Regions from separate parts of the Blastococcus colisei genome, predicted to be linked through region 2. Evidence: riboswitches for the same ligand, from Rfam matches in the RefSeq annotation. Region 2 holds a riboswitch; the other holds the start of a gene.

Region 1 (5,153 bases), 490 kb from region 2:
CTGCGCCGCGACGCGGGATGATCCGCTACTCCAGGACCCGGATCGGATCGCCGGTCATCCAGGCGGCGACGTCCTCGACCGCGTCGCGGTAGTAGATCTCGTAGCCACCGCGGGTGACGTAGCCCAGGTGCGGGGTGAGGACGGCGCGGCGCAGCTCCCGCAGCGGATGGTCACGTGGCAGCGGCTCCTGGTCGTAGACGTCGATGCCGGCACCGGCGATCCGGCCGTCGCGGAGGACGTCGATCAGGGCCGCCTCGTCGACGATCGGCCCGCGGCTGGTGTTGACGAAGACGGCGGTGTGCTTCATCAGGCCGAGATCGTCGGCGGTGATGATGCCGCGGGTCCGCTTGGACCACAGCAGGTGGATGGTGACGACGTCGGCGGTGGCGAACAGCTCGTCCTTCTCGACCCGCCGGGCACCCACCTCGGCGGCGCGCTCGTCGGTGAGGTTCTGGCTCCAGGCGACGACGTCCATGCCGAAGGCGGCGCCGATGCGGGCTACCTGCGAACCCATCCGGCCGAGCCCGACGACGCCGAGCGTGCCGTCGGCGAGGTCGCCGCCGATGGTCTGCTGCCAGCCGCCGGCGCGCATGACGGCGTCCTCCCGCGGGATGTTGCGCAGGGTGGCGAGGATCAGTGCCCACGTCATCTCGGCGGTGGACGTCTCCTTCGAGCCGGTTCCGCAGACGGTGATGCCCCGTTCCTGCGCCGCTGCGACGTCGATGGCCTTGTTCCGCATGCCGGTGGTAACCAGCAGCTTCAGGTTCGGCAGCCGCTCGAGGACCTCCCGCGGGAATCGCGTGCGCTCCCGCATCGCGACGACGACGTCGAAGGGCTGCAGACGCGCGACCAGCGCATCGGGGTCGCCGACCCAGTCGTGGAACTCCACGACCTCGGCCGGCTCCGGGAGCCGCGACCAGTCGGAGAAGTCGGCGGCGACGGACTGGTAGTCGTCGAGGACGGCGATGCGGTGCACGCCCACGGTCTACTACAGATACCGGTCATGAGGTACCGACGGCCCGCACGCCAGATGCGTGCGGGCCGTCGTGTGCCACGTCTAGAGATTGCCGGTGTTCGGCGGGCCGGACGAGTTGGGCGACGTACCGCTGCCGGGCACGCCGCCGCCCTCGTCGGACATCCCGCCCTTCGCCGCGCGTGGCGACTGCTCCGGCGCAGCCCTGACCTCGTCGTCCTCCGGCACTTCGCCGGGAAGCCCGTCGTCCTTCGTCGGATCGTTCGCGCCGCCGTAAGGGCGGCCGGTCATCGAGCCTTCGCTCATCGGAGCACTTCTCCCGCGGGTCGATCGGTGTCCTGCGGCCGGCTGGTCAGTGCCGCTCGGTGCCGCCCTTGCGCTTGTCGGTGAAGCTGGACAGGGCGTCCTTGATCTTGCGCTGGTTCTGCGGCTTGCGGGCCTCGTCCACGACCTTCTTGGCCATGCCTGTCTTGGCGATCTTGCTGAGCATTCCCATGCAGTGCCCGGTGCCCGTTCGGGCGCATGCCCAAGCCTCGGCGGCCCGGGTCGTCACGCGAGCGTCATGCACGGATCAGGCCCGTCGGGGGACGTCGTTCTCCGAGTCCGGGCCGCTGCCCGGGTCGCGGGCCAGCAGGTAGGTGGCGACGCCGAGCACGAGTCCGGCCACCGCGGACAGCGCGACGATGACCGGGGTGCCGATGTCGCCGAGGACGGCGGTCAGCAGGTCGCGGGAGCGGGACGTGGGGTCGGCCAGGACGACACCGACGAACACCGCGACGAGCAGTCCGGCACCGGCGGCGGCGATGTGGGCGAGCCGGCCGGTGAAACCCATGCGGTCGCTCACGCTGCGGGCTGCCTTGACGATGCGTCCCGCGCGAAGGATGCGCAGCGCACCCACCGTGCGGACCAGCCGCAGGATCTGCGCCGGGCCGAGAGCGAACACGACGGCGACGATCACCGCGAGGGTGAGCGCGATCAGCCCGAGGTGGCCGCGGATCCAGGCGCGCTTGTTCCCGGCGACGACCAGCAGGATGACGGTCTCGGCGACGAGGACCGCGCCGCTGACGATGTCGACGACGTGTCCCGCGGTCCGGAGCGTGCCCTCCGCGACGGTGAGGAACATGGCCGGGATCGACGCGAGCGCGGCGACGAGGACGGGCAGGGCGAGCCGCTCCTGCCAGCGCTCCTCCTGCGTCTTCACTCCCGGCACGCTAATGCCGGCCCCGTGCCGACACTGCCGGGGCCTTGCCGGGTCAGCCCTGCCCGATGGCTGCCGACGGACTCGGGCTCCCACCATCGGGGTAGGGGGCCAGCATGGCAGTGCGCAATGCGGCGGTCGCGGCCGGGAATCAGTGGCGGGACCCGGACGACAGCATCCGTTACCCCGCCGGTGAGGTGCACGCCTGGGAGCGCGGGCGCAACGAGACGGTCTGCGGGCTCTCGCTGAGCAGGTCGCGGCTGGCCCGCTTCCCGCACGTCAGCTGGGCGGATGTCCAACCGGAGTCGGGTCGGCACGCGGAAGAGGTCGCGGACGTGTGCCGCCGATGCCGGGCGGGGCTGGGTGCCCGCCGGGACGAGCGCGGCTGGACCCGAACCAACCCCCGCCCCTGACCACCGCCGGCACGGCAGCGCCCCCTCACCCGGGATCCGGTGAGGGGGCGCTGTCGTGCGTGCGGGGTCAGTAGCCGCGGGTGCGGCGGTTGCCACCCTTGTTGTTCTTGTTCTGGAAATCCGAGATGAACTTCTTGATCTTCGCCTGGTTGTGCGGCTTCTTGGCCTCCTGGATGACCTTCGCCGCGACACCGGACGCGATGAGCTTCCTGATCATGCCTGCCATGTTCGCCTCCTCGTTGTTGACTGCTGTCCCCGGTGCCCCGAGGAACGGCCGACCAACCGTGGACGTGCCCTTCGCACTCGATCGGGCGGTGGCCCCGAAGCTATCCACCCGCCCGTCGTCGTAGCGCACGACCATGGTCATCGTCGGCCACCGGAGCACGCCCGGAGGACGACGGTCGACGCGCCCGTCATCCGATCGACGCACGGCGGCCATCGGGCACGTGATCGACGACGGTGTGTGCCGCCACGCCGCCGCGGCGGAAGTAAGCGGTCGATCGCGTTCCGTGTCGAATGCCGCCGCCGGCCGTCAAGGCCCGTCGCGTCGACGGAGGTCGGTTCGCGAGTTGCGCATCGAGGTCTCCCCGGGCGACGACCGCTCCCGGCCGCGTCGTCGCGATTCCGTCGCTTTGTGACGTCTCGATGACGGACCTAGCGTCGTCGCCGTCCGGCCGAGGCCCCGTCGTCACCGCACTGGTGACACCCGTCCGGGCACCGCCGAACCGGGCACCGGATCCATCCGGCGCCCGGACCGGGGACCCACCGCAGTCCTTGGGGTGAAGCGCGACCGGCCCCGCCGGTCGCGCCGGGCGATCTCCCCGCCCGAACCCGTCAGCTAACTCGGTAGGCGGTTGATGGAGAACAGGAGAACCCGTCGTCCATGACGACCATCCGCACGTCCACGATCACCCGCCGCTCCTTCCGCGGGGCGGCGCTCGCCCTCTTCACGGGCGCGGGGCTCGCGCTCACTCCCCTCACCGCCTCGGCGGACGCGGGCACCCCCACCGTCGCCGCATCGGCGCCGGTGGCTGCCGCCCCGGTGGCGGCGCCGACCCACGCCGCACAGGTCGCCGTCGACACGGCGCTGGCCCAGCAGGGCAAGCCGTACGCGTGGGGCGGCACCGGCCCGGACGCCTACGACTGCTCGGGGCTCACCTACTCGGCGTACCAGGCGGCCGGCGTGTCCATCCCGCGGACCTCGCGGGCGCAGTCGACGGCGGGGGTCTACGTGGACCGGGCGAACCTGCAGCCCGGTGACCTGATCTTCTTCTACGACCCGGTCGGCCACGTCGGCATGTACATCGGCAACGGGCAGATGGTGCACTCCTCGACCTACGGGAACCCGGTCTCGGTCGTGCCGGTCGACTCGATGTGGGGCTACAACACCGCTCGCCGCGTCGTCTGACCTGGTCTCTGCGCGGTGCCCCGGTCGTCCGCGTGCGGCCGGGGCACCGACGTCCTACACGAGGCGGAGCGTCGCGCGCTTGAGCCGGATGATCAGCCGCATGGCACCGGAGCGGGCCAGCTCCCGCTGCCGTTCCTGCAGCTGGCTTCCGAGCTCCTCGAGGCGGTCAGCGCCGAGGGCCTGCGCCTGCGGGAACATCCGCTCCTCTTCCTCCATGGTGTGGTGGCGGAGGGTCGACTCGAGCATGCGGACCTCGGGAACGAACTCGGGGTCGTCGGGGGCGGTCCGCATGACGGTGGCCAGCTGGTCGTCGATCTGCCGGTGCTCGGCATGGGCGAGCGACAGCAACGGGGAGACGTCGCGGACGGCCGGGTAGAACAGCTCGTCCTCGATCTGGGTGTGGATCTCCAGTTCGCGCAGGAGCCGGTCGCGGAGCTCCTCCCTCCGGCCGGTCTCCGCGTCGGTGGTCCGGGTGAGGTCGCGGAGCAGTCCCCGCAGCATGTCGTGGTGGGCGATCAGCACCTCGTCGGCCTTCATCGCGATGCCTCCTCGACGGACGTGATCGCGGTGGGTGTGCGCCAGCGCGCCCGGCGGCGCACCTCGACCCGGCCGTCGCGGGTCCGCGTCTCGTAGCAGGGCAGCGGGGCGGTGGACGGTCCCTGTGCGGGCTCGCCGGTGTCGAGGTGGAAGCGCGAGCCGTGCCACGGGCAGACCAGCTCCCCGCGGTGCAGCCACCCCTCCCCCAGCGGGCCGCCCATGTGCGGACAGCGGCCACCGACAGCGCGCACCGCGCCGTCGGTGGCGACGAGCACCAGGGGCACGCCGTCGACGTCGACGCCGACCGGCTGCCCGTCGACGAGCTCGGACTCGTCGGCGACGGGGACGAAGCGGCGGGGTTCGTTGCTGCGGTCGGAGTGGTCGGTGTCGAGCCGGTAGCGGTAGGAGAGCACGCCGCCGAGGTAGGCGCTGGCCAGGGTGATGGCGTAGCCGGCGGCGGCGCTGGCGCGGGCGCGGGCGGCGCGTCCGAGCTTCCGGTCGCTGAGCGACCAGGTGTAGAGCGCGAGGGCGGTGCCGTTCATGGCGCCGTGCACGAGGCCGACCCGGCGGCCCTATTCGTGCGCGTGCTGCCAGTCGGTGAGGCCGGTGGCGGCCGACGCGACC
Region 2 (5,153 bases):
AGCAACGATGCACAAAGTCTCGATACGGATTCACCACGCCACATTCGACCCATGCGCATCGATCACCACCCGCGCCACTCTCCGCAGGTCAGACGACCGGCGAGCCACGCATTGGGGACGGTGCCGAGCCGCCCGACGTCTCGCCGGACGCGTGCCGCGCAACACTGGGCGGGCTCCCCCGCTCGCCCGACCCCGAGGAGTTCCCTTGCCGACCGCCGGCCGCCGCAAGGGCACTGCCGCGCTGCTGTGCCTGCTGACCGCGCTGGCGACCGCGTGTTCCTCGGCAGCCCCTGCGCCGAGCCGGTCCGCGGCAGCGCCGCCGAGCACCGCCCCGAGCACCGCCGCCCCCAGCAGCGAGCCGGCGAGCCCCGAGGAGCGGGTCGAGACAGCGCTGGACGGGCTCGACCGGCGTGCGCAGGTGGCCCAGCTGTTCGTGGCCGGCGTCCCGCTCGGCGACCTCGGCCGCGGCGACGCCCTGGCGCAGGCGGGACTGGGCGGGCTCTTCCTGGCCGGTCGGTCCGAGGCCCCGGCGGCGGAGCTCGCCGGCACCGCCGCGCGCTGGCAGTCCCTGTCGCCCGGGCCCGCCCTCTGGGTGGCCGTCGACCAGGAGGGCGGGGCGGTCCAGTCGCTCAAGGGACCGGGTTTCGAGCGGCTGCCCTCCGCCGTGGCCCAGGGCGCCCTGCCGCCGGCCGAGCTGGCCGCCCTCGCCGTGAGCATGGGAACGGCCCTGCACGACGCCGGGGTGAACCTGAACCTGGCGCCCGTCGCCGACGTCGTCCCGGCCGGCACCGAGGCGGCCAACGAGCCCATCGGCTACTACGACCGCCAGTACGGCAACACCGCCGAGACCGTCGCGGCCGCTGTGGGCACGGTCCTCGACGGCCTGGCACAGGCCGGGGTGACCGCGACCCTCAAGCACTTCCCGGGCCTCGGGCTGGTCTCGGACAACACCGACACCACCGCCGACGTGACCGATCCGGTCACCGGCGCCGACGACGCCCAGGTGGCCCTCTTCGGCGACCTGGCCCGCTCCCCCGCCGACCCGTTCGTGATGGTCTCGTCGGCGACCTATCCGAGGATCGACCCGGCCGACCAGGCCGCCTTCTCACCGGTCGTCGTCACCGACCTGCTCCGGGAGCGGCTCGGCTTCGACGGCGTGGTCATCTCCGACGACCTCAGCAACGCCCTCGCCGTCCGCGACCTCCCGCCCGGCGAACGCGCCGTCCGGTTCCTGGCCGCCGGCGGCACCCTGGTGCTCACCGTGGACGGAGCCCTCGTGCCGGAGATGATCGACGCCGTCCTCGACCGCGAGCGCACGGACCCGGCGTTCGCCACGACCGTGGACGCCGCCGTGCGCACCGCCCTCGTCGCCAAGGAGGAGGCGGGCCTCCTGCCCGGCTGATGCAGCCGGGCAGGGCCGTTACCCGGGCTTCAGGGGTGCTGTCGGTGCTTCCGGAGTCCCGCCGGATCCCGGAAGCACGGACAACACCCCTGGAGCGGTCACTTCGAGCAGGTGATCAGTACCAGCCCTTGTTCTGCGAGTGCTCCCACGCGCCGCAGGGGGAGCCGAACCGGTTCTCGATGTAGATGAGTCCGGCGTCGATCTGGCGGTAGCCGTCGGAGGTCTTGGCGATCCCGGTGCCGGCCCACGTCGAGTCGAGGAACTGGGCGATGCCGTAGGCGGTGCTGGTGGGGTTCTGCGCGTTCGGGTTCCAGCCGCTCTCCTTGCCCCAGAGGCTCTCCAGGCAGCTGAACTCGCTCGCGCTGCCGACCTTGCCCATGGCGTAGTCCTTGTAGGAGCCGGCCGGAGCGACGGGCGCGGACGTGCCCTGACCCGGACGCGCTGCCGCGGCGGCGGCCTCGGCGGCGCGAGCCGCCTCCACGCGGGCGGCCTCCTCGGCAGCCACGCGGGCGGCCTCCTCGGCGGCGATCCGGGCGGCCTCTTCGGCGGCGATCCGTGCGGCCTCCTCGGCAGCGAGGCGGTCGGCCTCGGCCTGGTCGGCGGCGGCCTGCACCGCCGCCGCCGCGGCACGCTCGGCGTCGCGCTCGCTGCGGCTGGCGGCGAGCTGCTCCAGCGGAGCGAGGAGCTGGTCCTCGGCCACCGGGGCCGCCTCGGCGTGGAGGCCGAGCTGCTCGGCGACGCTGACCGACTCCATCTGCGCGGCATCGGCGGCCGGTTCCCCGGCGGTGACCACACCGACCAGGACCGCGCCGGCGGCGGCCGTCGCGAGGTACATCGCCGGACGGCGGCCGGCGAGGGGAGGGCGGTGTCCACGACGGGTGGCCCGGGCGTGCGAGGACGTGAGGGTGCGCAGGTTCATGAGGTGCGAGTGCTCCGGATGACAGGGCGGGGCGGACCGGCCGGCGCTCGGGGGCGCAGGCGATCCACCGCTGTGGGTCGAGGGGGCAGCACCGCGGGCTGGGCGCCCAGCGGATCACCGGTCAGCGCGGGACGGTTCCGCCTGACGGTGCGTGTCGACTGCTGCGTGCACGGCGCACCCAGGGGCGCGGCGTGCTGCGGCTCTCCGTTTCTTCGAACTGTTCCGTGGCCGCCTACCGAGTTAGCTGACGGATTCGGGCTCAGAAGGCGCCCTACCCGCCCCGAGCGGAGCTCGGAGCAGGATTCACCCCAGTACTGCGGTGGGTCCCCGGCTCGCCCGCGACTCGGTCTCGGCCTCGGGCGACTCGGCGGCGTCCGGCACGGCCTCCCCGGATGGGGCGGGAACGTTCCGACCGGACCGCGTCACGGTAGCCGTCGTTATCGGGCCGTGACAATCCCGGAGCCGGGATCAGGGGCGTGATGCATCTCGCCTCCGCACCGCCCGCCGGTTCCCGCCGGCGGTAGCGGTCATCGTTCCGTCACACCCGGGGGGTGCATCGGGGCGGCTGTGTGTCACCCCGGTGACGACCCGACTCACCGCCGATCAGCCGTCCGCGGCCGGGGCACGGGAGGTCTGACCGAAGCGCCCGGAATCGGCCGGGCCGGCCAGGAAAGGACACCCACATGCGATCGACCCTCATCCGAACCACCACCACCCGGAAGGCCGCGGCGGCCCTCTTCGCCGCCTCCGCGCTCAGCCTCACGGCGTGCGGCGACACCGCCGGCGGCGAGGCGGGCGCCGACGTGGAGGACGTCGTGGAGGACGACACCATCGCCGAGGACGACGCGGCGGCCGAGGACGACGCGGCGGCCGAGGACGTCGTCGAGCCCTACGACGGCGCCTACGACAGCGACTTCTTCGGGGAGTACGACTCCTACGTCGGCGAGCAGGTCGTCCTCTCCGCCGACGTCAACGAGGTGCTGACCACGAGCGCGTTCACCATCGCCGGGACCGACGACACCGCCGTCGAGGCGTTGCTGGTCGTCGGCGCCACCGAGACGCCCACCGAGTTGACCCCGGAGACCACGGTGGAGGTGAGCGGCACCGTGATGGAGAGCTTCACGGTCACCGACGTCGAGGAGGAGATGGGCGTCGACCTCGAGGACGCGCTCTTCGAGGAGTACGAGGACGAGCGCTACGTCATGGCCGACAGCGTGGAGGTGCTCGAGGAGGTCGACCAGGGCTGACGGGGCGGCGACCGGACGGCGGAGCTCCACGGTGTGGCCACCGGCTCCCGTGGCGGCTCCGCCGGCCGCGCGGCACGACGATGGTCGGCGACCATGCCCTCGGGGGCAGACTGGACGACGTGGCCCGCTCCGTGCTGATCATCGAGGACGACGTCCGCATCCGCCGGGTCGTGCAGATGACCCTGCATCGCGAGGGTCTGGAGGTGGCCGAGGCGGCGTCGGGCGAGGCCGGGCTCCGGCTGCTCGCCGACCGCTCCTTCGACGTCGTCCTCCTGGACCTCATGCTCCCGGGGATGGACGGCTTCGAGGTGTGCCGGGAGATCCGCCGGATGTCCAACACCCCGGTGATCATGGTGACCGCGCGCGCCGACAGTCACGACGTGGTGGCCGGACTCGAGGCCGGCGCCGACGACTACATCACCAAGCCCTTCGTCGCCAAGGAGCTGTCCGCACGCATCCGGGCGCTCTCTCGCCGGACGCGGGGCAGCGAGCCCCGGCCCCGCATCTCCATCGGGGAGGTCGAGATCGCCCCGCAGGACGGCACGGTCACCCGGGCCGGCGTGCCGGTGCAGCTGACCAAGACCGAGTTCAAGCTCCTGGGCGAGCTGGCGGCCGAACGCGGGCGGGTCTTCAGCCGGGAGGAGCTCCTGGAGCGTGTGTGGGGCTACGACTACTTCGGGGATTCCCGGCTGGTGGACGTGCACGTCCGCCGGCTGCGCAAGAAGATCGAGGCCGACCCGGCGGACCCCATGGTGGTGCTGACCGTGCGCGGCATGGGCTACCGCCTCCCCGAGTGAGCACCGCTCGGGCCGGCGCCCGCGCGCCGGTCGACGGGGACGGGGCGCGCGAGGACGGCGGGCCCGGCGGGACCGCGCGCCGGTGGGCGCTCCACGGCCCGCGAACGCTGCGCAGCCGGGCCACGCTGGCCTTCACCGGCGTGGCGGCCGCGCTCACCCTGGTGCTCGTCGTGGGCGTCTGGCTGTCGGTGTCGCAGTACCTGCTCGTCCAGCGCGAGCGGACCACCCTCGGCCAGACCGTCGCCAACGTGACGCAGGTCCAGCGGGGACTGGCCACGTCCGGCTTGTCGACCGCCCAGCTGCTCTCCCAGCTGCCCCGGGAGACGGGGTCCACGTCGCTGCTCGTCGACGACGGCGAGTGGAGCACCACCTCGCTGCGCATCGGCCGCGACGACCTCCCCCGCGAACTCCGGGACGCCGTCCTGGCCGGTGAGCCGTCGCGGCAGCGGATCACCGTCGATGGCGAGGCCATGCTGGCCATCGGCATCCCCCTGGCCGGCCTCGACGACGCCTACTTCGAGGTCTTCCCGCTGCAGGAGCTGGACAACACCTACCGGATCCTCGGACTGGTCCTGGCACTGGCCGCCGTCGCGGTCGTCCCGGTGTCGCTGTTCGTGGGGTGGTGGGCCACCCGACCCACCCTGCGCCCGCTGACCCGCCTCTCCACGGCTGCAGCGGCGATCGCCGCCGGCGATCTCGGCGCCCGCATCGATCCGCGCGACGACCCGGCGCTGGTGCCGATCGCGGAGTCCTTCAACGCCACGGCCGCGGCCCTCGAGCGCCGGGTA

What was found. Region 2 has a riboswitch for cyclic di-AMP ahead of FHU33_RS10090 (aggregation-promoting factor C-terminal-like domain-containing protein). Riboswitches for the same ligand answer to the same signal wherever they lie in the genome.
Region 1: it holds a riboswitch for cyclic di-AMP, as region 2 does, so the genes downstream of both, FHU33_RS07665 (C40 family peptidase) here and FHU33_RS10090 (aggregation-promoting factor C-terminal-like domain-containing protein) in region 2, are expected to answer to the same signal.

The regions. Positions count from the first base shown of each region.
Region 1 covers NZ_VFQE01000001.1:1,618,372-1,623,524, reverse strand. Annotated here, with positions in the region: gene FHU33_RS07695 (hypothetical protein) at 1-21, shown strand, start outside; gene FHU33_RS07690 (D-2-hydroxyacid dehydrogenase family protein) at 26-976, opposite strand; gene FHU33_RS07685 (hypothetical protein) at 1,058-1,279, opposite strand; gene FHU33_RS24890 (hypothetical protein) at 1,326-1,463, opposite strand; gene FHU33_RS07680 (hypothetical protein) at 1,545-2,174, opposite strand; gene FHU33_RS07675 (hypothetical protein) at 2,288-2,584, shown strand; gene FHU33_RS07670 (hypothetical protein) at 2,652-2,951, opposite strand; cyclic di-AMP (ydaO/yuaA leader) riboswitch at 3,293-3,452, shown strand; gene FHU33_RS07665 (C40 family peptidase) at 3,468-3,992, shown strand; gene FHU33_RS07660 (hemerythrin domain-containing protein) at 4,047-4,529, opposite strand; gene FHU33_RS07655 (Rieske (2Fe-2S) protein) at 4,526-5,071, opposite strand; gene FHU33_RS07650 (DUF2231 domain-containing protein) at 5,102-5,153, opposite strand, start outside.
Region 2 covers NZ_VFQE01000001.1:2,104,062-2,109,214, reverse strand. Annotated here, with positions in the region: gene FHU33_RS10095 (glycoside hydrolase family 3 N-terminal domain-containing protein) at 206-1,402, shown strand; gene FHU33_RS10090 (aggregation-promoting factor C-terminal-like domain-containing protein) at 1,518-2,321, opposite strand; cyclic di-AMP (ydaO/yuaA leader) riboswitch at 2,536-2,680, opposite strand; gene FHU33_RS24940 (hypothetical protein) at 3,005-3,568, shown strand; gene FHU33_RS10080 (response regulator) at 3,688-4,365, shown strand; gene FHU33_RS10075 (sensor histidine kinase) at 4,362-5,153, shown strand, end outside.